Regions from separate parts of the Mesorhizobium sp. B2-4-19 genome, predicted to be linked through region 3. Evidence: predicted binding sites of a transcription regulator. Region 3 holds the regulator's gene; each other region holds the start of a gene.
The links. Region 3 encodes PhoB, which activates phosphate uptake and scavenging genes when phosphate is short. Its sites were predicted from a motif close to TGTCATNNANCTGTCAT; they were not measured.
Positions count from the first base shown of each region.

Region 1: ppk2 (polyphosphate kinase 2) is a predicted target of PhoB. The motif match lies at 7,347-7,363, and genes of this name have one in related genera.
Region 2: FJ546_RS13375 (alpha-D-ribose 1-methylphosphonate 5-triphosphate diphosphatase) is a predicted target of PhoB. The motif match lies at 3,456-3,472, and genes of this name have one in related genera.

Region 1 is NZ_VFUV01000003.1:192,861-203,107, forward strand. Features, by position in the region: gene FJ546_RS07015 (murein L,D-transpeptidase) at 1-399, opposite strand, end outside; gene FJ546_RS07020 (winged helix DNA-binding protein) at 907-1,422, opposite strand; gene FJ546_RS07025 (DUF6163 family protein) at 1,661-2,083, opposite strand; gene FJ546_RS07030 (enoyl-CoA hydratase/isomerase family protein) at 2,080-3,123, opposite strand; gene FJ546_RS07035 (DUF2066 domain-containing protein) at 3,309-4,130, shown strand; gene hemB (porphobilinogen synthase) at 4,280-5,311, shown strand; gene FJ546_RS07045 (dihydrofolate reductase family protein) at 5,647-6,294, shown strand; gene ppk2 (polyphosphate kinase 2) at 6,319-7,239, opposite strand; gene FJ546_RS07055 (aldo/keto reductase) at 7,519-8,562, shown strand; gene FJ546_RS07060 (glycosyl transferase family 90) at 8,581-9,552, opposite strand; gene FJ546_RS07065 (hypothetical protein) at 9,749-9,895, shown strand; gene FJ546_RS07070 (DUF982 domain-containing protein) at 9,950-10,210, opposite strand.
Region 2 is NZ_VFUV01000006.1:195,648-205,894, forward strand. Features, by position in the region: gene FJ546_RS13355 (EAL domain-containing protein) at 1-622, opposite strand, end outside; gene FJ546_RS13360 (class I SAM-dependent methyltransferase) at 941-1,975, shown strand; gene FJ546_RS31225 (hypothetical protein) at 2,325-2,534, opposite strand; gene FJ546_RS13370 (PfkB family carbohydrate kinase) at 2,619-3,431, shown strand; gene FJ546_RS13375 (alpha-D-ribose 1-methylphosphonate 5-triphosphate diphosphatase) at 3,656-4,882, shown strand; gene FJ546_RS31590 (hypothetical protein) at 4,953-5,270, opposite strand; gene FJ546_RS13385 (substrate-binding domain-containing protein) at 5,711-6,694, shown strand; gene FJ546_RS13390 (ABC transporter permease) at 6,691-7,695, shown strand; gene FJ546_RS13395 (ATP-binding cassette domain-containing protein) at 7,692-8,456, shown strand; gene FJ546_RS13400 (Gfo/Idh/MocA family oxidoreductase) at 8,521-9,606, shown strand; gene FJ546_RS13405 (amidase) at 9,726-10,247, shown strand, end outside.
Region 3 is NZ_VFUV01000016.1:80,101-90,347, forward strand. Features, by position in the region: gene FJ546_RS23605 (CHASE domain-containing protein) at 1-587, opposite strand, end outside; gene FJ546_RS23610 (ATP-binding cassette domain-containing protein) at 738-1,550, opposite strand; gene FJ546_RS23615 (sugar ABC transporter permease) at 1,564-2,895, opposite strand; gene xylF (D-xylose ABC transporter substrate-binding protein) at 3,040-4,080, opposite strand; gene FJ546_RS23625 (ROK family protein) at 4,353-5,603, shown strand; gene phoB (phosphate regulon transcriptional regulator PhoB) at 5,616-6,305, opposite strand; gene phoU (phosphate signaling complex protein PhoU) at 6,327-7,034, opposite strand; gene pstB (phosphate ABC transporter ATP-binding protein PstB) at 7,060-7,863, opposite strand; gene pstA (phosphate ABC transporter permease PstA) at 7,860-8,711, opposite strand; gene pstC (phosphate ABC transporter permease subunit PstC) at 8,715-9,698, opposite strand; gene pstS (phosphate ABC transporter substrate-binding protein PstS) at 9,765-10,247, opposite strand, start outside.

The DNA.
Region 1 (10,247 bases), on a different contig from region 3:
GTCGACATAGGAATCGAAGGCCGTCGAAATACCGGCGCTCTGCGACAGGTCGCCAGACACCATCAGCCGCTTGCGCAGCGGGACGACATCGGGATCGTCGACGCCAAGTTCCAGTTTCTTGGTCGCGGGAACCTCTACCCAGCCGCCCTGCCCGACAATGTTTTGATATTGCGCTACGGCCTGCTCGGTGAACGCAACGGTCTGCGGGCTGAAGATCGGCAGCGTCGAGGCCACCTTGCCGCCCTCGCTGGCGCGGGCGTCGAACTGGTCGTCCCAATTGCCGCGGGCCGAGGATTTCAGGATATCCCCTATCACATCCTGCGCGCTCGCACGGCCGGCCACCATGGCGGCGGCGAGCAACGAGGCCCCGGAAAGGAAAAAGCGGCGGCTGGTTCTCATGGACGTTCCAGACATTCTTGTAGCATTCGATCAGGGGCGATTTTGCCCGCACTCTAAAGTTGGCAATCTTAACAATTAGCCAACCATGTCCGCGTCGGTTCGGCCACAAACACACGTGACGCACCGTCCGGTTCCAGGTGAACACACGGCCTGGACCGCAGCTTCACCGGCATCCTCGGTTCCATTGGAATATGGCGGCAACGTGGCCTTGGCCCGCGATTTGCGCCGCCCGGCATGGCGAAATGAAAGGGGCGTGGTTTTTCGGCATCGAAGCCGCCCTGTCGCGCATTGCCAGGCCGGGGCGCCAAGCACAGGAACCGCGGCATTGTGGCGGCGAAAGCAAAGTGCGCGGCCGAACTCGCCGCTTACCGGTCAAGCGACGGCCACCAGAACTGCTGGCCGGCTGTCCATGATCAGAAAAAGGGCCAGTGCTTTCGGCACCAGCCCCTGACTGAAGGTCGCTGTTCGGGCCGTGCTTCTGCGGCACGGCTGCCGTTCGTGGATGGCTTACATGCGGTAGGCGATGGTGTCGTTCCAGAAGCGATCGAGCCGCTGCAGGGCGCGGTTCATCTGCTTGAACTCGTCGGTGTTGATGCCGCCGACCTGCTCGATCGAGCCGACATGGCGCTCATAGAGACCGGCAACGACCTCGGCCACCTCATTGCCCTTCGGGGTCAGCGAAACGCGGACCGAACGGCGGTCGATGCGCGAGCGCTGGTGGTTGATGAAGCCGAGATCGACCAGCTTCTTCAGATTGTAGGAGACGTTCGAGCCGAGATAGTATCCACGCGAGCGCAGTTCGCCGGCGGTCAGCTCGGAATTGCCGATGTTGAAGAGCAGCAGCGCCTGGATGGCATTGATGTCGGAACGGCCGTTTCGGTCGAATTCGTCCTTGATGACATCAAGCAGACGGCGGTGCAGCCGCTCGACCAGCTGCAGCGATTCCATGTACAGCGAGCGGATAGCCTCGCGGCGGTCGTCGGAAACGTTGGCGGCCTTCGCCGCCGGACGCGAATTGATCATTGTCTTTGCCTCTCGTTTGTCGCCCTGGTGATTTTTTGTTTTTCACCTTGATCGCGACACTATCGAATACTCATAAAATTCGACTTAAACGCTAGGGCTAACAAGAGCTTACCGGTAAGAGGTTTCGGAAGAGGCTTAACGAACGGTCACCCGAGTAAGGATAATTAACCTAAAGGCTTAGGCACTTATCGCAGGGCTCGATCCGGGCGTTTGCCAAGTCGTCAACGGCCTCAACGGCTTAGTGCCGGACGGGGCGTTTCTGCAGCCAGATGACGACGCGAAAGACGATGTAGAGCAGCGCCACCGCCGCATGCGAGACGACGATCAGCGGCCGATGGCCAAAAAGCTCGGGAAAGCCGGCATACATGACGGTCTCGGTGACCGCGCAGATGAACCAGATCACCGGGCCCCACGAGGCCAGCATCCACAACCCCGCCGCGGCAAAGGGGAAAAACACGGCGAGCATTACCGCCGCCACCTGCCAATGCACCGGCATCAGGTCGAAGCGCCACAGCGGGCCCGGATAGAAGCCGATCAGCTTGATCCAGTACAGGATGCCGAACAGCAGGCAGTAGCCGGCGATGACGCGCTGGAACCAGGCGAAGATCACCTCGACCGTCGAGGGCTGTAGCACGACGCGTCTCGACGTCACCTCGCTCATAGCGGGAGTTCCCGTTCGCCGAGCGGGGCGAAATAGGCCTCGACATCCGCCTCGCCGACCGCATCGAGCGTTGCCGGCAGCCATTGCGGCTTCGATCCCTTGTCGATGATGGCGGCGCGGATGCCTTCGTAGAAATCGTGGCCGGCAAGCATGCGGTTGAGGATGCGGAACTCCATCTTCATGCACTCGTCCATCGACAAGGTCTGCCCGGCGCTGATCTGCCGCCAGGCGACGCGAAGACTGGTGGGCGAGCGCGTGCGCAACGTCGCCAGCGTCTTTGCCGCGAATTCGTCGGCGCCCGCCGCGCGGTCCAGACTGTCGATGACATCCTGCAGCGACGGCTGGGCGAAATGGCGGGAGATCGCTTCCAGTGCCGCCCTGTCAGTCTCCCGCTTTGCCGGGACGAAGAAACCGCGCAGCACCGATTCCGGATCGCCGGTCAGCACCAGCCGATCAAGAAAACTGGCCTGGTCTTCGGCCTTGATGGTGTGGGTGGCCAGCCCCGACCACAGCGCATCGCCATGGCGGATGCGGTTGCCGGTCAGGGCCAGATACATGCCGAAGGAGCCACCAAGGTCGGGCAGCAAATGGCTGGCGCCGACATCCGGGAAAAAGCCGATGCCGACCTCCGGCATGGCGAACTGGGCATTCTCGGTCATCACCCGGTGCGAGCCGTGAAAGGAAATGCCGACGCCGCCGCCCATGACGATGCCGTCGATGAGCGCCACATAGGGTTTCTTGAAGCTGTTGATGTGGGCGTTGAGCCTATACTCGTCGGCGAAGAACTCGACCGGCGGCTTTCCAGCCCGGCCGGCTTCATAAATGTGCAGGATATCGCCTCCGGCCGAAAACGCCCTGCCCTCGGCCTTGACCAGGACGACGTCCACGCCGTCGTCGCGCTCCCAGGCATGCAGGGCCTTGCCCAGCGCCCTGACCATGCGATGGGTGACGGCATTGAGCGCCTGCGGCCGCGTCAGCGTGACGACACCGGCCCTGCCCAAGCGCTCGAAGCGAATTTCGTCGCCTCCATCAAAATCCATCGCCAGAGAATCCCTCCCCCGCGCCTGCGGGACTGAAGTGCTAAAGGCGGCGCATGGGTGCGTCAATGGCAGCAGCCTCCGCGCCGTGGTCTTGGCGACCGGCGGCGGGCGGTGCTACGAAGATCGCCGCCGTTGCAAGCGACGCGCCGATATTGCCCACAGACGGCGTCGGGGAACAGTTGGCCATGCCCGGATTTCTTCGTGCCGTGCTTTTGACGATCGGGGTCATGATCGCTGGCCTGGCGCCTCGTGCCGCATTGGCCATCACGACCGACGATCTCTACCAGTCGCGGACCATCGTCACCGGCCAGGGCGAGGTGAACCGCCGGATAGGCTTCAAGGATTGCCTGGACCGGGTTCTGGTCAGGGTTTCAGGCGATCAACGCCTGCTGGAGAAACCCGAAATGGCGGCTCTGCGCGACAAGGCTGGCGATTTTGTCGACGCCTTCCGCTACCATGACCGGCTGGAAGGCATTCCGATCCATGACGAGCAAGGCACGCATGACCGGCCGCATGATCTGACCTGTCTCTACAAGCCCGCCACGGTCAACAAGCTGCTCGCGCAGCTCGGCAGCAAGCCCTGGCTTGGCGAACGGCCAACGCTTGCCGTCTTTCTCACCGTCGAACAGGGCGCGAGGCATTTCGCGCTCAGCGCCGGGGAGGAGCGTGGCAAGACGATGCGCGAGTCTTTCGCCAATACCATCGATCCGCTGTTGATGCATATCGTATTTCCGAAGGCGGTACAGCTGGCCGAGCTGGGCGAAAAAGGGCTGCGCACCGACGACATGGCAAGGCTGGATCTGCTGGCCAAACAGGCCGGTGGCACGCAAGCGCTCGCCGGCAGCATCGTCTGGAGCGACAAGGATCTCGGCTGGATCGCCGATTGGCGCCTGGCCGATCACGGCAAGACCTATCGCTGGCGGGTGCGCGGCGTCAGCTTCGACGAGGCGTTCCGCGTGGCGATTGGCGGCGCTGCGCAGATTCTCTCGGGTAATGGGCAGCCGTGACCGGATAGATATGGCGGGACGCGCCTATCTCTGCTTTGCCGAGCATCTGCCCACAAGGCGGAGATTGGCGGCTTCGGCCTGGCACAATCGTGTCGCATTGGTCAGCGGCAAGGGCTCGTGATAAAACCCGCTGATCCGGAGTATTGGCCATGAACAAATTCACCCCGACAAAGCCAGCCGGCGCGCGCAGCGTCGACGACGTGACCGGCAGCCGCCGCCTGCGCCGCATGCGCAAGGCCGACTGGTCGCGCCGCCTGGTACAGGAGAACCGGCTTTCGGTCGACGACCTGATCTGGCCGATCTTCGTTGTCGAGGGCAGGAATGTGCGCGAGCCGATCGCCGCCATGCCGGGCGTCTTCCGCCTGTCGGTCGATCTTGCCATCAAGGAGGCCGAACGCGCGGCAAAGCTCGGCATTCCGGCCCTCGCCACCTTCCCCAATGTCGAACTGGCCTTGCGCGACGGGACCGGCTCGCACATTCTCGACCCGGAAAACATCATCAACCGCGCCACCCGCGCGATCAAGGACGCGGTGCCCGGGATCGGCATCATCACCGACGCGGCGCTCGACCCGTTCACCAGCCACGGCCATGACGGCATCCTGCGCGACGGCATCATCGTCAACGACGAAACGGTCGAACAGGTCGCGGCGGCGGCCGTCATCCAGGCAGCGGCCGGCGCCGACATCATCGCGCCATCCGACATGATGGACGGCCGCGTCGGCGCCATACGCGACGCGCTCGACGCCAACGGTTTTCAGGACGTGGCGATCATGTCCTATGCGACGAAGTTCGCCTCGGCCTTCTACGGCCCCTATCGCGAGGCGGTCGGCACCGCAGGGCTGCTCAAGGGCGACAAGAAGACCTATTATATCGACCACGCCAATTCGGACGAGGCGGTGCGCGAGGCCGAGCAGGACATCGCCGAGGGCGCGGACATGCTGATGGTCAAGCCCGGCCTGCCCTATCTCGACATCATCCGCCGGCTGAAGGACGAATTCCAGATGCCGACCTTCGCCTATCAGGTGTCGGGCGAATATTCGATGATCAAGGCGGCGGGCGCCAATGGCTGGATCGACGGCGAGAAGGCCATGCTGGAATCGCTGCTCGCCTTCAAGCGCGCCGGCTGCGACGGCATCTTGACCTATTTCGCGCCCGAAGTGGCCGAAATGCTGAAGGGGTAGTCCGGCCTGGCCAGCAAAAGCCTTTCAGTAGATGTCACCACTCTTTCGACCGGTCGGCGTTTCTTTCGAATTCCCGCAGACAAGAACCGACAGCCGCGGCTATGATAGCCGCCTCCAGAGGATGCGTCCTGATCCGCTTCACCGGTCGGCGATCGGCGGCCGTCCCAGCGGCCGGTTATCATCCGAACCGATCATCACGAAACAATTGGGACATCGCTTGGAGGCGAGATCCGGTATGTGTCTTTTTCTCCTTAGAAAATAGCGCTTGCAATTTGCAATTGGTTTGCTAAACAACAACCGATTGCAAAATACAACTGGTTATCGAGGAGGCTTTCATGTCCATGCTGCGTGTCAATGCATTCACCCTATCGCTCGACGGCTATGGCGCCGGCCCCGATCAGGATCTGCAAAATCCGCTCGGCATCGGCGGGGAATCCTTGCACAAATGGTTTATCGACACCCGCACCTTCCGTAAGATGGTGCTTGGGCGAGAGGGCGGCACCACCGATATCAACGAGGCGTTCGCGGCGCGCAGTTTCGAAAATGTCGGCGCCTGGATCCTCGGCCGCAACATGTTCGGACCGATCCGCGGCGAATGGCCTGACGACAGCTGGAAAGGCTGGTGGGGCGACAACCCGCCCTACCATGTGCCGGTGTTCGTGCTGACGCACCACCCGCGGTCACCCATCACGATGGAAGGCGGCACGACCTTTTATTTTGTGACCGACGGCATGCATTCGGCGCTTGAGCAGGCGAAAGCGGCGGCGGACGGCAAGGATGTACGGATCGGCGGCGGGGTCGCCACCATCCGGCAATATCTGCAGGAGAGCTTGATCGACGAGATGCATCTGGCAATCTCGCCGGTGCTGCTTGGCAAGGGCGAGCACCTCTTCGCCGGCCTGGATATGTTGAAGCTTGGCTATCAATGCACCGAGCAGGTGGCGACGGCGCTTGCCACGCATGTGGTGATCAAGCGGGGTTAGGTGGAGATTACAGCTTCATCCGCCTCAATACTTCTCCGGCACGTAGAGCTCGCGCGGCAGCGTCTGGCGCTCGTATTCCGGGTTGAAGACGCGTTCCGGCAGCGTGATCTCCTCGTGCGGCACCTCTTCATACGGCATCTGCTTGAGCAGATGATCGATGCAGTTCAGCCGCGCCCGCTTCTTGTCATTGCCCTCGACGATGAACCAGGGCGCCTCGGGGATGTTGGTGCGGGCGAAGGTCTCTTCCTTGGCCTTGGTGTACTGCTCCCAGCGAACGCGCGACTGCAGATCCATCGGCGACAGTTTCCACTGCTTCATCGGGTCATGGATGCGCATCAGGAAGCGCATCTGCTGCTCTTCGTCGGTGATTGAGAACCAGTATTTGACCACGGTGATGCCGGAGCGCACCAGCATCCGCTCGAACTCGGGAACGTCGCGGAAAAATTCCTCGACCTGGCCGGCATCGGCAAAGCCCATCACCCGCTCGACGCCGGAGCGGTTGTACCAGGAGCGGTCGAACAACACGATCTCGCCGCCCGCCGGCAGATGCGGGACATAGCGCTGGAAGTACCATTGCGACTTCTCGCGTTCGGTCGGCGCGGGCAGCGCCACGACACGGCAGATGCGCGGGTTGAGCCGCTGGGTTATGCGCTTGATGACGCCCCCCTTGCCGGCGGAATCGCGGCCCTCGAAGATCACCACCAGCTTCTTCTTGTGGTAGGCGACCCAGGACTGCAGCTTGATCAGTTCGGACTGCAGGGTGATCAGGTCGCGAAAATATTGCATGCGGTCGATCGAAGGCGGATGCGCGTTCTTGTAGATCTTGGCGATCTCCATCGACAGCGCCGGCTCCGACATTTCGAGCTCATAGTCTTCGTCGAGCGTGTCGGCGAGTTCGGCTTCGAGCCAGTCCTTGGCGGGAGAATTCTGTCTTAGCTCAGTCATTTGCACTGCTCCGCTTGCAAGCCCTGTCGGTTCCCATACGGCGCCCCAAATTGCTGGCCAGCGGCCTGGAAGGGAAACACCTGAGCCGACTTCAATATAGACCGGCAGTGACGGTTTTATTGCAGCCGGACGCTATCGCGGCCGCCGCGGCAGCCGCCATGTCCAATCGATCCATCGCCATGGCACGGCGACAAGCCGGCCGAATTGTCCTACAAATCCTCTCGCATTCCGGGCTGCCCTTTGGCCCCGCCCCCATTCAACGCAATCGCGAGGACTGACATGGAATACCGCACCCTTGGCCGTTCCGGCCTGAAGGTTTCGACACTGACTTTGGGCACCATGACCTTCGGCGGCACCGGGCCCTTCGCCGCGGTCGGCAACAGCGATCTTACCGAAGCCAAGCGCATGATCGACATCTGCATCGATGCCGGCATCAATCTCATCGACACGGCCAATGTCTATTCCAACGGCCTGTCGGAGGAGATCATCGGCGAGGCACTTGGCGGCAAGCGCAGGAACGACGTGCTGATTGCCTCCAAGGCGCGCATGCGGATCGGCAGTGGACCGAACGACGAAGGCCTGTCGCGCCACCATCTGATCCGCGAATGCGAGAAGAGCCTGAAGCGGCTGAAGACCGACGTCATCGACATCTATTTCGTCCACCAGTGGGATGGGCTTACCCCGGTCGAGGAAACGGTCGCGGCGCTCGACACTTTGGTCAACCAGGGCAAGGTGCGCTATATCGGCTGCTCCAACTGGTCCGGCTGGCAGGTGATGAAGGCGCTGTCCATCAGCGACAGCCGTCACCAGCAGCGCTTCGTCACCCAGCAAATCCACTACACGCTGGAGGCACGCGAGGCGGAATATGAATTGCTGCCTATCTCGGTCGACCAGGGGCTGGGCGTGCTGGTCTGGAGCCCGCTCGCCGGCGGCCTGCTGTCCGGCAAATACCATCGCGACAGCCCGACCGCACGGCAACTCGCCGGCTGGTCCGAGCCGCCGATCCGCGACGAGGACCGGCTCTGGCGGATCGTCGATGTGCTGGTCGAGATCGGCAAGGCCCGCGGCGTATCGGCCGCACAGGTGGCGCTGGCCTGGCTGCTCGGCCGCCCCGCCGTCTCCTCGCTGGTGATCGGCGCCCGCAACAATGCCCAGCTCGAGGACAATCTCGCGGCCGCAAGCCTGGCGCTCAGCCCTGAGGAACGCCAGCGCCTCGACGCGGCCAGCCGGCCGCCCGTGCTCTACCCCTATTGGCACCAGCAATTGACGGCTAAGGATCGCTTCGGCCCCGCCGACATGGTTCTCGACCGCAACGTCATCTGACCATCAGCTGGAGGCGCGCTAGCCCTTGATGAAGCGCCAGAGTTCGGGATCGGGCCCGATCTGACCGCTGAGCACGAAATATTTGTAGAGCACGAGCAGGGAGATCGCCTGCTCGTCCCGCTCATTGGAGAATTTCCGGCAATAGGCATTGGCCGCGGCAATGATGCGCTCTGCCTGCGCCGGATGCCGTTCGAAATAGCGCACCTTTTCGCCGAGATCGGCGAAATCCGGATCGAGCGGCACATAGTGGACATTGGCCTCGAGCTGGCGCTCCGCGAACCATGTCTCGTATGTCGGCGGCGGCATCAGGCAAAGCGACTTCGAGCTCAAGATCCATTTGAGGTTGGTCGCCACGTCATTGCCCTCGAGCGAGACGATGTAGCGGTAGCGCTGGTGCTGGCCGATGCTGAGAAAGGGCTTGGCGTATTCGGCCGGTGCGTTCGGCTTGTGCGAGCCGGCATCGCAGAATGGCAGGTCGCGCACCGCTTGCAGAAACCGTGTCCTGATCGGATTGTTGAGATCACCGCGCCAGACCACCATCGGCAACTTGTCGGCGAACGAGATGGTGTCAGCCGGCATCTGGAAGTGACGGAATTTGTCGAGCTTCATGATGACCGCGTTCTGGTCGTCATCACGAATCGGCCTATCCTTGACGATCGTCGGCACCTTCGGCACGTCCCTGACGTCGCCGAATTCGACGTCGATGAGCAATCCGGGATCGAAATAGCGGGCGAATTCCTTCAGGTCGTAATAGTACATGGTCGGCGTGAACGGCAGTTTGCTGATGCGCACCGCATTGGCGCTTGGCGCGAAAAAGTCCTGCAGCTTGTTGTAGTAGTTCAACCGCCGCCGCGCCGCCTCGTCGGAACGCATGGCCTGTTCTAGACGAATAGCCAGCCTGCGGCGGAACAGGGCTTGGGGAATGACATCGCGCACGACGTTTCGCGCATAATAGAAAACCCGTGCCGACGTCCGCGCAATTGTTGCCATGATTCACTTGGTCAAAACAAACGGGCTGCTCTCAAATACGCTGGCGCCCCGCGTTTCCTACATCATTATGGCGCTGATCTGGCAAGCCCCTCGATCTCCGGGGCCGCGCCCGCGCACTGTCGTTTCAGCTGTTGTGTTTGACGGCTAATGCTCCTAGGCAGGGTCGGAGCCGCAAGGCAGGTCAAAAGGAGCCGATATGGCACGAGCACCAAACTACGATCAGGAACGCAAGGAACGCGACCGGCAGAAGGCGGCGAAGAAAGCCGAAAAGCTGGCGGCCAAGGTCGCCGCACGCGAACGTTCCAAGCCCGAGGCAGAGAACGAAAACGAAACGGCGGAATGACGGCAAAAGGCCCGCATATGCGGGCCTTGCGTCAATCCAGGCTGTGGCCTTGCGTCAGGCAGGAGCTTTGTCGCTGACAAAAACGTCCACTTCACGCGCCGCGGCGATAAAGGCGCGCCGGGCGTTCATCGCCGGCTTGTCGCCGGCCAGTGCGTCGTGGCAGGCCTGCAGCGCCGCGCGATGCTTGGGACTGCGCTTGCCTGGCCAGCTGTTGAGGAGATATTCGGATGCCTCGCGGGCCGTTCGCAAGATCTGAGTGCTTCCCGCGGTGACGGACTTGACGGTCACTGGTGTTTCAAATCGGTTGTTTTCCATCGCCGCTCTTACGCCATCGGCGTCCGTGAAGCGAGGC
Region 2 (10,247 bases), on a different contig from region 3:
TGTGCTGGATCTTGGCTTCCAGCGCGTTCAGGAAGACGTTGTAGCGCTCCTCATTCAGCTTCCAGTTCACATAGGAGGTGAAGGTGAAGCACGAAACATAGAACGTCCCGAACACCATCTTGTATGTCAGCGAGGCGGGTAGGAAATAGTTCACCACGTACAGGATGCACAATATGATCGTCGACGTTATGATCGACACTTTGAAGCTGAACGTGAAAAATAGATTGGCACTCATCATGAAAATGGTGCCGAAGACCATATAGTAGGCAACGGTTTCCTTGTTGGCGCCCAGGGATGCCGGGAACAACCAGCCGACATAGCCGAAGATGATCGCCGCGGCGCAGGTCACGTCGAGCCACTCCGTCGCCACGCCCCGGCGAAGCTGTGCTTCCAGGGTCAGCAGAGCGGTCAATCCCACCGCAAAGCGCGCCGCGATCGTGAAGGCCGCCACGTCAGGTATCAGCAGCAGGTCCGATACCGAAAACAGCACATAGATGACGACGGCGATCCAGAGCCCAGGCCTGGCGTCTTTCCTTCGCTTCGCCAGGGCTTCGGCGCGATAAAGGATGCGCAGTTCCGCCACCCCCAGTTCCTGGCGCGGATCATACGGTTCCACATCCACCGTATCGGCCGATCTGGCTGACGCGCGTTCGTTCACAAATCCCCGGGTTGGGGGATTTTGCGCTCCGAACTCTTTTCCAGCTTCTGCCCCCACGCAGGACGACTCCTTGGGACGCGACACGATTGCCACGCGGCAAAATGCGATGGCGCCGGACAAGTTTGCGTTAACTCGGACCCAGAATCTTATCCGCAATATCGCTAATAAACTGAGATGGTTAGCGGGAAATTAATCATAACAATAAAATGCGTCCGAAGCGCCGTTGGCAAATGGAGCATTCTACGCAATAAGTTAACTGACTGTTAACCAAGGAGTCCTGGTGTGCAAACCGTGTTCGATGGGCAAAGCCTGATTACCGCAGAGATTATCGCCGGCAGTCTGCCCCGGGGTAAGCTCGAGCATCACGGCGAAGAGTTCGAAACCGCACGTGCGGAACTGGCGCTCATCCTCCACGCCACACAGCAGCAGATCGAGCAGCAGAAATATCCCGCCGAGATCGTTCGCCGGCTTCTGTCGCTGCTCAACGCGCTGCGGGCCAAGGTGCATCCCGACGTCTGGCAGGCATTGATACCGGTGGCGCAAAACCACCCGATCCTGAAGTATTTTCTGGAGGATCCACTGACGAACTGGTCCTTCACCAAGCCCAGGGGCTATTCCGGCGACGCGCAGCTGCTCGACTACATCTATTGCGATCCGCACGTTGCCGAGAGCGTGGCCAACGCCTCGGAGATCGGCAAGGCGCTCTACAGCCATACCCAGAACGTTCCGTCATGCGTGGCGGCACGTGAACGGCGCGATCTCCTGACCCGCTATGTCGACGAGACGGCGGCAAAGAACGGACCCGAAACCGAGGTTCTGGCCATCGCCGCCGGCCATCTGCGCGAAGCCAATCGCTCCGTCGCTCTGGCCGAGGGCCGTCTCAAGCGCTGGGTCGCGCTCGACCAGGATCCGCAGAGCGTCGGGCTGATCGCACGCGACTTCCACGGCACCGCGGTCGAGGCCGTGGACGGCTCGGTGCGGACCGTGCTGACGCGGGGCCACAAGCTCGGCAAGTTCGATCTCATCTACGCCTCGGGCCTCTACGATTACCTCCAGCACAATGTCGCCGTGAAACTCACCAAGACCTGCCTGCAGATGCTGAAGCCGAACGGCACATTCCTGTTCGCCAACTACGCCGAGGGCACCCCTGACGCCGGCTACCGCGAAACCTTCATGGACTGGGTGCTGCTGCTGCGCTCTGAGGTCGACATGTGGAACATCGTCAACGCCAGCGTCGACCGCAACGCGGTAGAGGCCAAGGTGTTCTTCGGCGAGAACCGCAACGTGCTTTACGCCGTGATTGAGAAGCGCGGGTAAGCAGGCGGCGCGGGCATCCGGGAACGCCTGCGTGAATTGTCGGCTGTATTTGGCTGGGAGGCGACCTTCGTCTCCTGGCCGCTTTCCGCCTCATCGCCGCTACAGGAAGCCCTGAGCGGTTCCGCGGCCCAGGCCGAAGGCGATCTGTTGCGCATCCGGGAGGGAGCGCGGCAGGCCGAACATGGCAGGACCGTCCTTTCGAAGGCGGTCATGGCGCCGATTCGGTCGCCGGCGAGAGCCAGGACAAAGACCCCGGATCCGTGGATGCCGGTGGGTGGGTGTCGGTAGACGCCGAATGCCGGCTGACAATTGGCTCGCGTCGGCACCAGTTCGTATCTCTGTCCGGAGCCTAAAATAGGTGCGAAGAAGCGGGCCACGATGTCTCGGCCTCATATTCCAGCGGTATCGGCGGCACCGACAAGAAGACGTCGTCGGTCAACAGAGCCACCAGCGCATCGATGTCGGCGGATTCGTAGGCGCTGACGAACTTCGCCACGATCGCGTCCTCGGCAGGTGAGTTGCCGAGAGGCGGCTGCTCTCGGGCGGTGGTCACCTTCATAGTGCGCCAAGAGCGTGCCCGTGCGGCCTCATCGCCGATACAACGACGCCCGGCCTGGGCGACCGAAGACCGAAAGCAGGGATCATGAGCACAGTCATCGTTGTCGGCCACGTCAATCACGACCAGGTCTGGTCGCTGTCATCGCCCCTCGCCTCCGGCGCGCGCCTCACCTATTCCGATCGGGTTGTCAGGCTTGGCGGCGGCGGCTTCCACACCGGCACCCGGTTGGCGAAGCTGGGCAACCATGTCCGGCTGATCAGCAATCTGATGGACGACGGCCATGGCCGGGCGGCACTCGCCAATTTGCAGGCGAGCGGCATTGACACCGGCTACGTCACAATGTGGGCCGGCGAAACCCGGTTCACCGAAATCCTGCTCGAGCCCAACGGCGAGCGCACCATTTTGAACACCAGCGGCCAGCTGCGCCCTCCCTTCGCCGCACCCGAGCCTGTCAGCGGCGACGCCGCCTATCTCAACGCCCTGGTGCTCGACGACGGTCTTGTTGCCTCGCTGCGGACGATCCCGCTGGTGGTCTCGCAGTTTCCGCTGCGCAGCGCCTCGCACCGCCCGGCCGACATCGTCATCGGATCGCGCGCCGACTTTCCCGGCGAGAACACGCACGCGATCTGGGAGCGGGCGTCAAGGATTGCCGGGCCTCGCCTGAGGACGCTGGTGCTGACCGATGGAGCGCGCCCGATCTCGCTCTACGACGGCAAGGCGCTCAATCACGTCACGCCGCTGAAGCAGGTCTCCGTGCCCGACACGATCGGCGCCGGCGACTGCTTTGCGGGGATCTTCCTGCACGGTCTGCTGCAAGGGCTGATCCCTGGGCTTTCCGCCGAACAGGCCAGCCGGCAAACCGCCGAATGGCTGTCGGAACGATCCCGTACCGGCTGAATCAGCGGCTCCGGCAACGCCGGCTTTCATGAAAATGTCATAAAAATCAAATGGAAACCGGCATTCGAGTGAACTAGAAAACATGTTCTGGAGAGATCGTGATCGAGGCGTCGGCAAGCCGGCGCATCGTCGCCATGATCGGCGTCTTTCATCATCCCAACGATGCGCCGACCTTGTCGCCCGCGAAATCCACCTTGAAATCGCTGCCTTGCAAGAGACATGACATGTGGCTGAGTGAATTCGAAATTGTCCTGCGCGACCGCGTCATCCCCAACGGCGCCGTCAGGATCGAGAACGGCCGGATCGCCGAGATCCGCGAGAAGCCTGTCGGACACGCCGACATCGAGGGCGGCGGCCGCCTGCTGCTGCCCGGCTTCATCGACATGCATGGCGACATGGTGGAGAGGGAAGTCGAGCCGCGCATCGGCGTGCATGTACCGATGCGGGTCGGCATTGCCGAGCTCGACAAGAAGCTCGCCTCCTGCGGCATCACCACCGCCTATGCCGCGCTCTCCTTCATCGGCGCCAGCGTCACCAGCGGCGTGCTGCGCTCGGAAGACCATACGACGGAAATCATCGGCACCATTGCCGGGCTGAAGGACCACTTGTTGGTCGACCACCGCATCCACGCCCGCTTCGAAGTGACCTTCACCCCGGCGCTTCCCACGCTGCGCAAGCTGATGGACGCCGGCAGGCTGCATTTGATCTCGCTGATGGACCACACGCCCGGACAGGGGCAATACCGCGACGTCGAGCTCTACATTGCCCGCATCGCCAAGGAGCGCGGCATGTCGGTTGCCGCGGCTTCCGAGGTCGTCGGCAAGCGCATGGCGGGCCGCGAAGGGCAAGGCGATGTGCTGAACGCCCTGCAGGACCTGTCGACGCGTGCCCGGGCCGCCGGCATCGTCCTCGCCTCGCATGACGACGACACGCTGGAAAAGGTCGAACTGGTGCATGGCCTGGGCGCGGCGCTCAGCGAATTCCCGGTGACCCTGGAAGCGGCGCAGGAGGCCCGCAGGCTCGGCATGCATACCGCCATGGGAGCGCCCAACGCACTGCGCGGCGAGTCCTATTCCGGCAATCTTTCCGCCCGGCAGGCCTATGAAGCCGGGTTGCTCGACATGCTGGCCAGCGACTACCATCCGGCGTCCATCCTGCCGGCCGTGCTCGGCCTGGCGGAGCTGCGGGGCAATGGCCTCGCGGCGGCGGCGGCGCTGACAAGCGCCAACCCGGCCAACGCCCTGGGGCTCACCGATCGCGGCGCCATCGAGCCCGGCCTTCTGGCCGATTTCGTGGTGGCCGACCGCCATCCCGTGCCACGCGTCCGCGCCACCTTCCGTGCCGGCCGCATGATCTACGGTGATGGCACGCTTGCAACAGCGGGCAAGGCAGAACGCCTTGGCCCCGTCGCGGCTGAACGGCTACCGGCTGCCGTCCCGGAAAGCGCGTAGCGCATTCCGTTGGGAATTGCGTCAAAACAAGAGTTGGAGCAGCTCGCCGTTTCCGGGACAAGGCGAAGCTCTAAACGTCGAGCACGACCGTCATGCCGCGCACTTCGGCCATTTCCAGCAGCATGTCCTGCAGGGTTTCGATGGTGAGCGCCGCGCCGGTCCTTGCCAGCAACTCGGTGATACTCTCTTTCATGGAAATGACCGCGACTCCGGTCTTCTCGGAAAGCAGCCGTCCGACGGCTGCGCGGATCATGGCATTCTGGTCAGGCATGATTCCCCCTTCATGCTGGATGACGGTATAAGCCTTCTCAAACGGCATGCTTTTTTGCACAACTTCTGCGAGCTTTAGCTTACGCTTGCAAGCCGTTTTGGTACTTCTGGTCTCCATTATTTATCTGACAGTTGCTCGGCGATGACAGCGACGGCAGCGCCCACTGATTGCGGCTTGGCGGCAAACGGGGCCGGCGGCAGTTCGTGCCGACGGAGCCCGGTGAGAGCCCGCCCCTGCCGAGCCGGCAATTCCGGAAATCGCGCGCCCTGCGGCCCAATCGGCGAAAACCGCTTCGCACCATTTTAAATCTTGACGCGTGTCAATTTTTTATAAAACATGCGCAAACGCTGATGGGGCTAGGTCAGCGCTCTGGGAGGAGAAATGCCTGGCATGGAAAAGGTCCCGACCGGGTCCGTCGTCCGCGAGACGTTTGGCGTTCGCCGGGCCGCAGGCCGCGCGGCGTTGCCGATGCAAGCATGGCTCTCGCAGCACCGGCCACGGGCGTCCGTGGGCTTGCCGACAAGACACGTCCAACAATCAAGAAGCGGAGGAACAAAATGCGTATCTTCAACGGCCTGACGCTTGGCGCGGGCCTGCTGGCAACCATCGTCTCGGCCCACGCCGAGGACGCGGCCAAGGTCGCGGCCATCGTCAAAGGCCTCGACAACCCCTTCTTCCAGACCATGCAGAAGGGCGTCGAGGAGCAAGGCAAGGCCAGTGGCGTCAATGTCAGCGTCCAAGCCGCCGCCAATATGGGCGACGCCACCGGCCAGGCCGACCGCCTGACCGCCATGGCCATGCAGGACTTCGATTGCTACCTGGTCAACCCGATCAGCGTCTCCAACCTCGTCCAGGCGCTGGTGCCGGTCGCGCAGAAGAAGAAGCCGATCGTCAACATCGACTCGACCATCGACGCCGAACAGGCCAAGGCCGCCGGCTTTGCCGTCTCGACCTATATCGGCACCGACAATGTCGCCGCCGGCGCGCTGGCCGGCGAGGAAATGCTGAAGCTGGTACCGAAGGGCTCCAAGGTGGCGCTGATCGCCGGCATCGTCGGCGATGTCGGCTCGAATGCCCGCATCAAGGGCTTCAAGCAGGCCGTCGAGGGCAAGCTAGAGGTGGTGGTGATGGTCAGCGCCGACTGGGATCGTGAGAAGGCGTTGACCGCCGCCACCGACATCCTCGCGGCGCACCCCGATCTCGCCGGCTTCTTCGCCGCCAACGACATCATGGCGCTCGGCGTCGAACGCGCCGTGCGGACCTCGGGCAAGGACGTCAACGTGATCGGCCTCGACGGCATCGTCGATGCGCTGAAATCGATCGCGGCAGGCGAACTCACGGCCACCGTCGCCCAATATCCCTATGTCGTCGGCGCCATGGGTGTCGAAGCCTGTGCGTTGGCCGCCAAGGGCAAGGAACTGCCCGCCAACGTGCCCGCACCCGTGCTCCTGATCAACAAGGACAATGCCGACGCCTCGCTGAAGAATTTTCCGCGTCCCGGCGGCGATTATCCCGATCCCTTCCGCGAGATGCTGAAGTGAGCAATCCCACGGACAACGCGCCCGTCGCCCATTCGGCGGGCGCGGCGGAGGAGAGCCGCCCCTCCCTGTCGGCTCTCCTCCTGGATCCTTCCTTCTGGGCCGACTGGGCATCCGTCGTCGGCCTGGTCGGTCTCGTCATCGTCTTCGGCATCGCCCAGCCGGTCTTTCTCAGCGTCGCCAATCTGCAGGCGCTGCTGCTGGCGGCGGCTATCCTGGTCGTGTTGTCGATCGGCCAGACCTTCGTCGTCGCGACGGCAGGCATCGACCTGTCGCTGGCGGCGGCCGTCATGCTTGGCGCCATCATCCTCGGTCTCCTCAACGCGGCCGGCTACGGCATCTTCATCGCCTGCGTGCTCGCGGTGCTCGCCACCAGCGCCATCGGCTTCCTCAACGGCCTCATCATCACCGCAGGCAAGATCCCCGATTTCGTGGTGACGCTCGGCACGCTGTCGGGCATCACCGGACTTGGCCTGATCCTGTCGGGCGGCGAACCGACCATGGTCGGCTCGACCTTCCTGCTGAAGCTCGCTTCGGGCTCGTTCGGACCGTTCGGCTATCCGGTCTGGGTAGCGATCGCGGCCGTCATTGTGGCGCATATCGCCCTCTACCACATGCGCTTCGGCGTCCATCTCTTGGCGACCGGCGGCCAGGTCGAAAGCGCCGGCGCGCTCGGCATCCGCACCAACCGCGTCAAGATCGCCGCCTACACCATCTCCGGCTTCTGCGCCGGCATCGCGGCCATTCTTCTGGTTGCCCGCATCGGCTCGGCCGAGCCGCAGATCAACACCAGCCTGCTCCTGAATTCGGTGGCGGCGGTGGTTCTGGGCGGCGTCAGCCTGTTCGGCGGCCGCGCCAGCATATTGGGCCCGGCCATCGGCGCGCTGATGCTCACCGCGCTGGTCAACGGGCTGACGCTGCTCAACGTCTCGGCCTTCTACCAACCGCTTGCCGTGGGCGCTATCGTGGTGCTGGCAGCGCTGATCATGCGGTACCAGAAATGAGCGCCGTCAGCCCCTCCTCCGCCTCGGACGCGATCATCGCCTGCAATGGCCTGAGCAAGCATTTCGGCGGCGTGCGCGCCTTCACCGACGTCGCCTTCCAGGCACGCCGCGGCGAGGTCACCGCCGTCATCGGCGACAATGGCGCCGGCAAGTCGACGCTGATCCGCTGCCTGGTCGGCGTGCATGTGCCGGATGCCGGCTCGATCGTCTTCGATGGCCGCGAGCATCCCTTCTCCAACCCGGACGGGGCACGCAAGGCCGGCATCGAGACCGTGCACCAGAACCTGGCGCTGATCGACGAACTGACGGTGGCGCAGAACCTGTTCCTCAACCGCGAGCTCGTGCGCCGCATCGGCCCCTTCGCTTTCCTCGACCGCAAGGCGATGAAACGCGAGGCCCGTTCCATGCTGTCGCGCCTGTCGATCAACGTGCCGTCGATCAACCAGCGTGTGCGCCGCCTGTCTGGCGGCCAGCGGCAGGCGATCTCGATCTGCCGCGCCGTCGGCTCCGGCGCCAAGCTGGTGGTGATGGACGAACCGACGGCAGCGCTTGGCGTGCAGGAGACCGCCAATGTCGAGGCGTTGATCCGCCGCCTGCGCGAACAGTCGGTCTCGGTCATCCTGGTCAGCCACAATTTCGATCAGGTGCGGCGCCTGTCCGACCAGATCTGGGTGATGCGGGCGGGAAAGATGGCCGCGACTGTGCGTGCCTCCGAGACGTCAGGCAACGAACTGGTCGCGCTGGTCACCGGAGCGGCGTGATCGCCCAACTGTGAAATCAATCGTTGGCCGCATCGGCCGCAAATGAAATCAAGGGAGTTTGAGAGTGGCGCCACTTCGTGTCGGGCTTGTGGGTCTTGGGGAGGTCGCGCAGTCGATCCATCTGCCCGTTCTGGCTGACCAGCGCGACCGCTGGGTAATCGCGGGCGTCTACGACGTCTCGCCAAGCCTGGTGGCGCTCATCACATCCGAGTATGCCGCAAGAGCCTTCGACACGGCCGAGGCGCTGATCAATTCACCCGACATCGACGTCGTCTTCGTGCTGTCGTCGGACGACACCCACAGCCGCTTCGTCCGCGCGGCGATTGCTGCCGACAAGCACATCCTGCTGGAAAAGCCCGCTTGTCTCACGGTGCGCGAGATCGACGATCTGCTGGCGCTGATGCCGGCCTACGGGAAGACCCTGTTCGTCGGCTATATGCGCCGCTACGCGCCGGCCTATCTCCAGGCGAGAGACGAACTGCCTGATCATGCCGACATCACCCATGTCCGCATCTTCGACCTGATCTCGGAGGGCCGGCATTTCCTGAAGAAGAGCCAGAACATCCTCTATCCCAACGACATCGACCCTGCCCTGCTGGCGCGCGGCGCCAGGGAGCGGGACGCGCTGATCCGCGAGGTTGTCGGCACCGACGCGCCGGCCGACCTGGTGCGCGCCTATCGGGGGCTGACCGCACTGTCCTCGCACCACATCTCGGCGATGCGCGGGCTCATCGGCGAGCCCAAGGGCGTGGTTGCCGCGCACCGCACCAATGGCGGCGCCAACACGTCGGTCACCTTCGACTACGGCCATTTCGCCTGTCTCTATGATGCTGTCGTCGACGACCTCGGCCTGTTCGATGCCATGATCGAAGTGCGCTCCAACACCAGGCGCGTGCGCATCATCTACGACACGCCCTACATCCGCAGCCTGCCGACCCGGCTGGAGGTCACCGAAGCCGGCCCGCTCGGCCCGGTGACGAAAAGCTTCGGGCCGCTTTACGGCGATGCTTTCTCCAACGAACTGGAGATTTTCCATCGGCATATCATCGAGGGCACCAAGCCGCTGACCGACCTCGCCGATTCCCGCCGCGACCTGGCGCTGATGGCCGATATCATAGGGCGTATGAAGGAAAGCGGCGGAGACGCCTGAGCCCTGCCGCCAGGGCACCCGCAGGAACAACGCGTTCCGACAAAGATTGACTGCTGGCCCTTGCCGAAGCCGGCGGGCTCGCTCATCCATGGCGTACAGACAACAGCCTGGAACCCGTGATGACCGATGCCGCCCTTCATCTCGTCGAAGCGACGATCCACCAACTGCGCCGCGCGCTCGATGGCGGCACGGTCACCAGCGTCGAGCTGGTCGCGGCGCATCTCAGGCGGATCGCGCATTTCGACCGGCATGGCATCAGCCTCAACGCCGTCCCGGTGCTCAATCCGTCGATGTTCGAAGAAGCAGCGGCTTCCGACCAACGCCGGCGCAACAATGCCTTGCTCGGGCCGCTCGACGGCATCCCCTACACCGCCAAGGACAGCTACAAGGTCAAGGGCCTGACGGTCGCGGCCGGCTCGCCGGCCTTCGAGCATCTGGTCGCCAATGAGGACGCCTTCACCATCGCCCGGCTGCGCGCCGGCGGCGCGGTGCTGATCGGCCTCACCAACATGCCACCGATGGCCAATGGCGGCATGCAGCGCGGCGTCTATGGCCGCGCCGAAAGCCCCTACAATGCCGATTACCTGACCGCCGCCTTCGCCTCGGGCTCGTCCAATGGCTCGGGCACCGCAACGGCCGCC
Region 3 (10,247 bases):
ACCAGGAAGCCGGGGAAGGTCTGGGTCGCGCCTGTGCCCTGGCCCAGTTGCACCAGCCCGCTGGCGTGCTGCTGGTCGTCGGCCATCGCCTTTTCGATCGCCGCGCGCCGCACCGGTTCGCTGAACATGTCGTAGCCGATGCCGCTCTGGTTGGACGGATCCAGCGGCTCGAAGAGCATGATGGGCGCGCGCCAGGGCTGCGTCGTATCCGGATAGACCGGATGGCTGGCGCCAAAATCGTGCAGGATGTCGCGTTCGACCGCCGCCTCGTCACCCGTCTTGACGAACCTGAGGAATCCGATGCCACGCAGGCCGGCGAAATTGCTGTCGATGTCCAGCGCGTTGAAAAACGCCTTGAACTCGCTCTGCGAAATATCCCCATTGCGGGCGTCGAACAGGGCCTGTGTCGACCGCAGCAGCGACAAATGCAGGTCGACACGGCTCTCGATCCGGTTGAGGGCGTCGTCGGCCGCCGCTTCGAACTTGATGCGGGAGGCTTCCTGCGTCGCGAAATAGGCGAACCCCGCCATGGTCATGCTGATCAGCGCTACGGCGATGAACGCAACGATTGGAAAAAGTTTCTTCAACGGATGATGCGGTCCATGGGCAATACCGGACCTTTATGGGCAAGTCATCAGGCCAACACAATGGCAAGGCCAAGCCATCGCGATCACTGGCATATCGCGTGTGCGGCAACCGGCCATGCCGATCAGCCCATTTCGGGCCGTCGGCAGGTCTCAGGCGGCGATCTTCAGCGCGCCCGGCCCGGGGATGGCGCCCGGAGGACATTTGCCCAGGATGATCATGCCGAGCACCTCGTCCTGGGTGACATCGGTGGTGCGCGCGGTGCCGACGACCTGGCCGTTCTTCATCACGCAGACCCGGTCGGCCAGCTCGAAGACATCGTGGATGTCATGGCTGATCAGGAAGATGCCGATACCATCGGATTTGAGCTGCCTGACCAGTTCGCCGACCTGCGCCGTCTCCTGCGGACCAAGGGCTGCCGTCGGCTCGTCCATGATCAGGATGCGGGCGTTGAACAGGATCGCGCGCGCGATCGCCACCGACTGGCGCTGGCCACCCGACAGCTTGATCACCGGCTCCTTGAAGCGCTGGAAGCGCGGATTGAGCCGGCCCATCACCTTGCGCGCCTCGGCCTCCATGGCAACGTCGTCGAGCGTGCCCCAGCCGGTCATCAGCTCGCGGCCGAGGAACAGATTGGCGGCGGCGTCGACATTGTCGGCCAAGGCGAGCGTCTGGTAGATGGTTTCGATGCCGTATTTCTTGGCGTCTCGCGGGTTGGAGATCGAAGCCTCCTCGCCATTGACGAAGATCTGGCCGGCATCGCGCTTGTAGGCGCCCGACAGGATCTTGATCAGCGTCGATTTGCCGGCGCCGTTATGGCCGAGCAGCGCCACGACCTCGCCGGGGAAAAGATCGATCGAGGCATCGTCGACGGCGCGGATGCCGCCAAAGGCGATCGAGATGTTGCGCATGTCGATCAGCGGCGTGCCATTGGGGGCAGTCGCGGGAGCGATTTTGTCGGCCATGATCGTTTCTCCCCTAAACCCGCTTGCGATAGACGGTGTCGAGCCACACCGCGATGACCAGCACGGCGCCGACGACGATGCTCTGCAGTGGCGAGTCGATGCCGAGCAGCACCATGCCCGACTGCAATGACTGCATCAGAAGCGCGCCCAGCATGGCGCCCATCACCGTGCCGGAGCCGCCGGCGAGCGACGTGCCGCCGATGACGGCCGCGGCGATGACCAGAAGCTCGTCCAGCGTGCCCAGCGCATTGGTCGACGCGTTGAGCCGGGCCGACGAGATCGCCGCGCTGACCGCCGCCAGCACGCCCATGATCATGAACACCTTCATGGTCACCCAACGGGTGTTGATGCCGGCAAGTTCGGCCGCCTCCGGATTGCCGCCAATGGCGAAAACATAACGGCCGAAACGCGTGCGCTTGGTGATGAAGGTCATGATGATGCCCACGGCCACCGCCATCAGCACCGGTATGGCAATGCCATGCGCGATGTACAGCCCGCCTTCGGGAACGGTAATGCCGTTCTGCTGGGCGTACTGGCGCACGATGCCGATCGGCCATGGATAGGAATTGGCGATCCAGACGGCGCCAAGGATAGCGGCGCAGGCAACCACGCCAAGCAAGGTCTCAGCCCAAACGGGGCGCAGCGGAAAGTGGAACCGCTTGCGCTGCGACCTGCCGTTGAGCAGCATGAAGGCGACCGCCACGCAGGCGACGACACCGACGATCCAGCTGGCGGTGGCACCGATCGAGCCACGTGGTCCGCCGCCCATCAGCTGGAAGGTCGTGTCGAGCGGCGCGACCGTGCGCCCGCTGGTGATCAGCCATGCCATGCCGCGCCAGACCAGCAGGCCGCCCAGCGTCACGATGAAGGCCGGCACCTCCATATAGGCGATGATGAAGCCCTGGAACGCGCCGATCAGCAGACCAAGCGCCACGCCGGCCGCCAGCGCGATGATCCAGAGCCATGGATTTCCAAGCTGGAAACCGACGACGCGGATCAGGAATTCGGCCTGCGCCACGCCCATGATCATGCCGATCACGCCTTCGACGGATCCGACCGAGAGGTCGATGTTGCGCATGACGATAACCAGCACCATGCCGGTCGCCATGATCGCGACCGACGAGGTCTGCACCGACAGGTTCCACAGATTGCGCGGCGTCAGGAAAAGCCCGCCCGACAATATATGGATGCCGACCCAGATGACCAGCAGCGCGCCGATCATGCCGAGCATGCGCGTATCGAGTTCGGTAGCCTTGAGGAACCGTCCGACGGCGCTGAGTTCGGATGCACGCGCCCTGTCCGCTGCCGTGCTGCCGACCGGTTGATTAGAGGTCGTGTCGGTCATGCTATCCTCCCACCGGTTTACCGTCTGGCGCGGGTTCCGAACATGGATGCTATTTGCTTTCCGCGGTCATTTGAAGCGGGAAGCCCCTTGAGAAACGCCGCGGCCTTTGGGCCGCGGCGTCGATATCGAACGGTATTGCGCCGTTTAGTTGCAGGCGGCGACGCTGCCGGCGGCGACGCCCGCGCAGACTTCGTCCTTCTTGATCCAGCCGGCGTCGATGACGACGTTGAGATTGTCCTTGGTGATGGCGACCGGGGTCAGGAACAGCGACTTGACGGTATTGCCGCCAGGCGTCGTGAAGTCCTTCACACCGGCGATATCGGTCATCTTCTTGCCGTCGGCCAGCTGCGAGGCGATCTCGGCGGCGTTCTTGCCGAGTTCGCGCGCGTCCTTCCACACCGACACGGTCTGGGTGCCGAGCGCGATACGGTTCAGCGCGGCATGGTCGCCGTCCTGCCCCGAGACCGGCACGGTGCCGGCAAGCCCCTGCGCCGTCAGCGCCGCGACGACGCCGCCGGCGGTGCCGTCATTGGCCGCGACGACCGCGTCGACCTTGTTGTCGTTGGCGGTCAGGAACTGCTCCATGTTCTTCTGGGCGTTGGCAGGCAGCCAGCCGTCGGTATAGGCCTCGCCGACATTCTTGATCTTGCCGCTGTCGATGGCAGCCTTGAGCACTTCCATCGAGCCTGCGAACAGGAAGTCGGCATTCGGATCGGCGCCCGAGCCCTTGATGAAGACATAGTTGCCTTCCGGCTTGGCCTTGAACACCGCGCTGGCCTGCAAACGACCGACTTCCTTGTTGTCGAAGGTCAGGTAGAAGACGTCCTTGTTCTCGATCAGGCGGTCATAGCCGACGACCGGAATGCCTTCGTCCAGCGCCTTCTGCACGGCCGGGCCGATGGCCGAGGCATCCTGGGCCAGGATGATCAGCGAATTGGCGCCCTGCGAGATCAGGCTCTCGACATCGGTAAGCTGCTTGCCGGGATTGGACTGCGCGTCGGCGGAAATGTACTTGTCGCCGGCGGCCTCGATCGCCTTCTTCATGGCGGCCTCGTCGGTCTTCCAGCGCTCTTCCTGGAAGTTGGACCACGAAACGCCGATGACCTTGTCCTTCGCCTGCGCGACCGACGCAAGCGTCAGCGACATGGCGACACCCGCCAGGATGGCGGCCGTGAATCTCTTCATGATATTCCTCCCTGCGCCGCGTATGGCGCGACCAAACTGGCCCTAAGGCCGGCACAGAGGCCCTATTTTTTCGAGCCTCGAAAAAACACTGAGCCAACACCGGAACGCTGTCAACAACGATTCTGATGGATTTTGATGTCCCTCTGAATTTTTTTCGAGCTTCGCAATAAATAAATGACAGCACCGGCCGCTTCTGCCAGTATTTGACCGTGTCGCCGGCAGCGTTCGAGGAGGCCGGAAGAACCGCGGCGACCGGGAGGATGTGAAAAAACATGTCGGTCGGAATCCGCCACGACGATCTGCGCCGGCGCAACCGGGCGATGGTGATCGCGGCCGTGCGCCAGGCTGGCCGGCCCTCACGCACCGAGATCGCCGCGACCACCGGCCTCAGCCATTCGACCATATCGGCGATTTCCTCCGACCTGATCGGCGAAGGCATCCTGGCCGAGGGCAAGCCGAGCGAGGCCGGCGCGCTGAAACGCGGCAGGCCGCAGGTCGGGCTCGGCCTCAATCCGGAGGCCGCGGCTGTGATGACCGTGGTGCTGTCGCTGAATTTCCTGTCGGTCGCAGTCATCGACTATGCCGGCCAGGTGATATCGGAAGAACAGCGCCGGCTGGACACGCTGACCATGTCGCGCGAGGCGCTGATCGGCGAATGCGTGGCCATCGTAAGGCGGCGCCTCGAGGATCCCGACATTGACGTGCGCAGCGTCGCCCGCATCGCGCTGGCGATCCAGGGCATCACCGATACCGAGGCCCGGGCGATGCTGTGGTCGCCGATCACGCCGCAGACCGACATCGCCTTCGCCGACATACTCGAAGCCGAGTTCGGCATCCCCGCCACCATGGAAAACGACTGCAACATGATGGCGGTGGCGCTGCGCAGGCGCGATCCCGAGCGCTACCGCGACGACTTCATCGCCATCCTGCTTTCGCACGGCATCGGCATGGGGCTGGTGCTGAAGGGCGAGCTGTTCACCGGCACCCATTCCTCGGGCGGCGAGTTCGGCCACATGATCCATCGGCCCGGCGGCGCGCTCTGCCGCTGCGGACGGCGCGGCTGTGTCGAGGCCTATGCCGGCAATTACGCCATCTGGCGCAATGCCAGGCAGCTCAGCGAGGACACCGAGCCTGTGGCCGATGTCAGCGACGCGCAGATGCGGGCGCTGGCCACGACGGCACGGGAACGGGACGGGCCCGAGCGCGAAGCCTATCGCAAGGCCGGCGAGGCGCTGGGTTACGGCCTCGGCAGCCTGTTCGCGCTGATCGATCCCGCGCCCGTCGCCATGGTCGGCGTCAGCGCCGCCGCCTTCGACCTGATCGAGCCGGCATTGCGCGAGGCGATCGCCCAGACCGCCGGTGGCCAGCACTCGGAATCGATCTCCTTCGACACCGAACCGAACGAACTGCCGCTGATCCGCGAAGGTTGCGCCATGCGCGCGCTGACCTTCGTCGACCAGGAGATTTTCGCGCCCGGCGTGCAAACGAAAGCAGGCCCCGCCGCGAAGAAAAACGTTGCCTGAGTCAGGTCGTGCTCAATCCTCGCGGATCGCGTAGCCCGCCCCACGGATGGTGCGGATGACATCCGGCATGCGGCCATTGTTGACCGCCTTGCGCAACCGGCCGACATGCACGTCCACGGTGCGCTCGTCGATGTAGATCGTCTCGCCCCAGACATTGTCGAGCAGCTGGCTGCGCGAGAACACGCGGCCGGGATGGCGCATCATGAATTCGAGCAGGCGGAATTCGGTCGGCCCGAGCCGGATCTCGCTCTTCTTGCGGTAGACCCGGTGCGATTCACGGTCGAGCACGATATCGCCGACCTTGAGCACGCTCGACAGCACTTCCGGCTTGGCGCGGCGCAGCAGCGCCTTGACGCGGGCCATGAATTCCGGCGTCGAGAACGGCTTGACCAGATAGTCGTCGGCGCCGGTGGAAAGCCCACGTACACGGTCGCTTTCCTCGCCCCGCGCGGTCAGCATGATGATCGGCAGCCGCTCGGTCTCGGGCCGCATTCGCAACCGCCGGCAGAGTTCGATGCCGGATACCGCCGGCACCATCCAGTCGAGCACGAGGAGGTCGGGCACGTTCTCCTGCAGGCGGATTTCGGCTTCGTCGCCGCGTGTCACCACCTCGACCTGGTAACCCTCCGATTCCAGATTGTAGCGGAGGAGCACGCCGAGCGGCTCCTCGTCCTCCACCACCATGATGCGTGGTGCGATCATCGATTGGTTACCCCTGCGCTCTCAGGCCGCCGGCGCCGACATCGCCGTCTCGTCCTGTTTTGGACGGTTGGCGGGCAGCTGCGTGCCGGTCAGGACATAGTACGCATTCTCGGCGATGTTGGTCACGTGGTCGCCGATGCGTTCGAGATTCTTGGCGCAGAACAACAGATGCGTGCAAGCCGTGATGTTGCGCGGATCTTCCATCATATAGGTCAGCAGTTCGCGGAAGACGGAAGTGTATTTGACGTCGATGCGCTCGTCGTCGGCGCGCAGCTTCGCCAGTGCCGCGGCATCGCGCGCCGCATACTCCTCGATGACGCCCTGCACCTGGATCAGCACCAGCTGCGCCATGGCGTCGATGGAATGCGACAGGTCGCGCGGCGTGGCGCTGAGGCCTACAGTACCGACGCGCTTGGCGATGTTCTTGGCAAGGTCGCCAATGCGTTCGAGGTCGCCGGCCATGCGGATCGAGCCGACGACATGGCGCAGATCGTCGGCCATCGGCTGGCGCTTGGCGATCAGCGTGATGGCGCGGTCGTCGAGCTCGCGCTGGCGCGCATCCATGATGGCGTCGTCGGAGACGACGCGCTGGGCGAGCGCATTGTCGGAGTTCAGCAGCGCCTTGGTGGCGCCGCCGACCATCGAGCCGGCAAGGTCGCCCATGTCGCTGATCAGCCTGCTGATCTGTCCGAGATCCTCGTCGAAGGCTGCGACTGTGTGTTCGGCCATGATCCTGGTCCTCGTATGCGTGCGATCAGCCGAAGCGGCCAGTGATGTAGTCTTGCGTGCGCTTCTCGCGAGGCGACGTGAAGATCTTCTCGGTACGGTCGAATTCGACCAGTTCGCCCAGATACATGAAGGCGGTCTGCTTCGAGACGCGCGCCGCCTGCTGCATGTTGTGGGTGACGATGACGATCGTGTAGTCGGCCTGCAACTCGTCGATCAGTTCCTCGATCTTGGCGGTCGACAGCGGGTCGAGCGCCGAGGCCGGCTCGTCGAGCAGGATGACTTCAGGCTTCACCGCCACGGTGCGGGCGATGCACAGCCGCTGCTGTTGGCCGCCCGACAGGCTAAGGCCGCTGGCATTGAGCTTGTCCTTGACCTCGGTCCACAGTGCCGCGCGCTTGAGCGCCTGCTCGACACGGCCGTCCATCTCGGCCTTGCTGATCTTCTCGTAGAGCCTGACGCCGAAAGCGATGTTCTCGTAGATCGACATCGGGAACGGCGTCGGCTTCTGGAACACCATGCCGATCTTGGTGCGCAGCAGGTTGAGGTCCTGCGAGCGGTCGAGAACGTTCTGGCCGTCGAGCAGCACCTGGCCCTCGGCGGTCTGCTTGGGATAAAGCTCGTAGATGCGGTTGAAGACGCGCAGCAGCGTCGACTTTCCGCAACCCGACGGGCCGATGAAGGCGGTGACGCTGCGCTCGGGCAGCGACAGCGTGATATCCTTCAGCGCCTTCGACTGGCCGTAGTAGAAGTTGAGGTTCTTGACCTCGATCTTGGCCTTGGTCACCGCCTCGGCGGCGATCGTCATGTCTGGAGACAACATCTGGCTCATTTGTCCTCTCTGCGTCCGGTCAGGCTGCGCGCAAGGATGCTGAGCGCGAGAACCGTCAATGTGATTATGAGTGCACCGGTCCAGGCCAGCTGCTGCCATTCCTCATAGGGGCTGAGAGCGAACTGGAAGATGGTGACCGGCAGGCTGGCCATCGGCGCGTTGAGATTGCTCGACCAGAACTGGTTGTTCAGCGCCGTGAAAAGAAGCGGTGCGGTCTCGCCGGAGATGCGGGCGATGGCCAGCAATATGCCGGTGACGATGCCCGAAAGCGCGGCACGATAGGCAACCGAGCGGATGACCACCCAGCGCGGCGCGCCGATCGCGGTGCCGGCTTCGCGCAAGGCGTTGGGCACCAGGTTGAGCATGTCCTCGGTGGTGCGCACGACGACGGGGATGACCAGGATGGCGAGTGCTACGGCACCGGCGATCGCCGAGAAATGCCCCATCGGCCGCACCATCAGCTCATAGACGAACAGGCCGATGATGATCGACGGCGCCGACAGAAGGATGTCGTTGATGAAGCGCACCACCGTGGTGAGCTTCGAGAAGCGGCCATATTCGGCCATATAGGTACCGGCCAGCACGCCGATCGGCGTGCCGACGATGATGCCGATGATGGTCATCATGATGCTGCCGTAGATGGCGTTGAGCAGGCCGCCGGCGTCGCCGGGCGGCGGTGTCATTTCCGTGAAGACCGAGAGGGAGACGCCGGCCAGGCCCTTGTAGAGCAAGGCGCCAAGGATCAACGCCAGCCAGGCAAGGCCGATGCCGGCAGAGACGACGCACAGCGCCATCATCACGCCGTTCTTGCGCTTGCGGCTCTGGTGAAGCGATGCGGCTGTCGACATCGGTCAGGCTCCCGTGCGGGCGTCGATGCGCATCAGCATGTAGCGGGCGATGGCAAGGATCAGGAAGGTGATAACGAACAGGATCAGGCCGAGCGCGACCAGCGAGGAGGTGTAGAGATCGCCGACCGCTTCGGTGAATTCGTTGGCGATGGTCGCCGAGATGGTCGTTGCCGGCGCAAACAGCGACGTCGAGATGCGGTGCGCGTTGCCGATGACGAAGGTCACCGCCATCGTTTCACCGAGCGCGCGGCCGAGGGCGAGCATGATGCCGCCCATGATGCCGATGCGGGTGTAGGGAATGACGACCCGGCGCGTGACCTCCCAGGTCGTGCAGCCGATGCCATAGGCCGATTCCTTCAGCACCGACGGCACCGTGTCGAAGACGTCCTTGGTGATGGAGGTGATGAAAGGCAGGATCATGATGGCCAGGATCATCGCCGAGGTCAGCAGGCCGATGCCGTAAGGAGGGCCTGCGAACAGGCTGTTGAGGCCCGGAATGCCGTGGAACACGCTGATGATGAAGGGCTGCACCGTCGTCTGCAGAAACGGCGCCAGCACGAACAGGCCCCAGATGCCATAGATGATCGAAGGGATGCCGGCCAGCAGTTCAACCGCCATGCCGATCGGACGCCGCAGCGGGCGTGGGCAAAGCTCGGTGAGGAAGATGGCGATGCCGATGCCAAGCGGCACGGCGATCAGGATGGCGATGGCCGAGGTGATGATGGTGCCGTAGATCGGTGCCAGGGCGCCGAACTTCTCCGTCACCGGGTTCCAGCTTTCGCTGGTCAGGAAGGAAAAGCCGAAGGTCGACAGGGCTTGCCAGGAACCGGCAAACAGCGAGATCGCAACGCCGCCGAGCAGGACCAGCACCAATATCGCGGCGGCGCGGGTTGTCGCCTGGAAGATTGCGTCGGTCAGCGCGAACCGTCGAACGGTGGCGTCGCGCGAACTTCTAACGGCTGGCAAGGCTTCCTGGACAGCGCTCATGTCAAGCTCGGCTCTTTCAGTTGAAGGAAAAGGAGCGCCGCAGGTGCGGCGCTCCTTTGGAGGATGTTACTCGCCAACGTAGACGGGCTTGCCGCCGGCCTGGATGTCGGCCTTCCACGAAGCCTTGATCAGGCCGACGACGCTGTCGGGGATCGAGACGTAGTCGAGCGCCTTGGCGGTTTCCTTGCCGTCCTTGTAGGCCCAGGCAAAGAACTTCAGGGCTTCGCCGGTGGCAGCGGCATCATCCGGAGCCTTGTGGATCAGGACCCAGGTCGAGGCAGCGATCGGCCAGGTGGCGTCGCCGGGCTCGTTGGTGATGATGACGTTGAAGTTCTTGGCGCCCTTGAAGTCGGCATTCGAAGCGGCAGCGCCGAAGGATTCGAGCGACGGCTGGACGACCTTGCCGGCTGCGTTCAGCATCTTGGAGTAGGACAGGTTGTTCTGCTTGGCATAGGCGTATTCGACGTAGCCGATGCCGCCGTCCGTCTGCTTGACGGTGTTGGCAACGCCTTCGCTGCCCTTGGCGCCGACGCCCGTCGGCCATTCGAC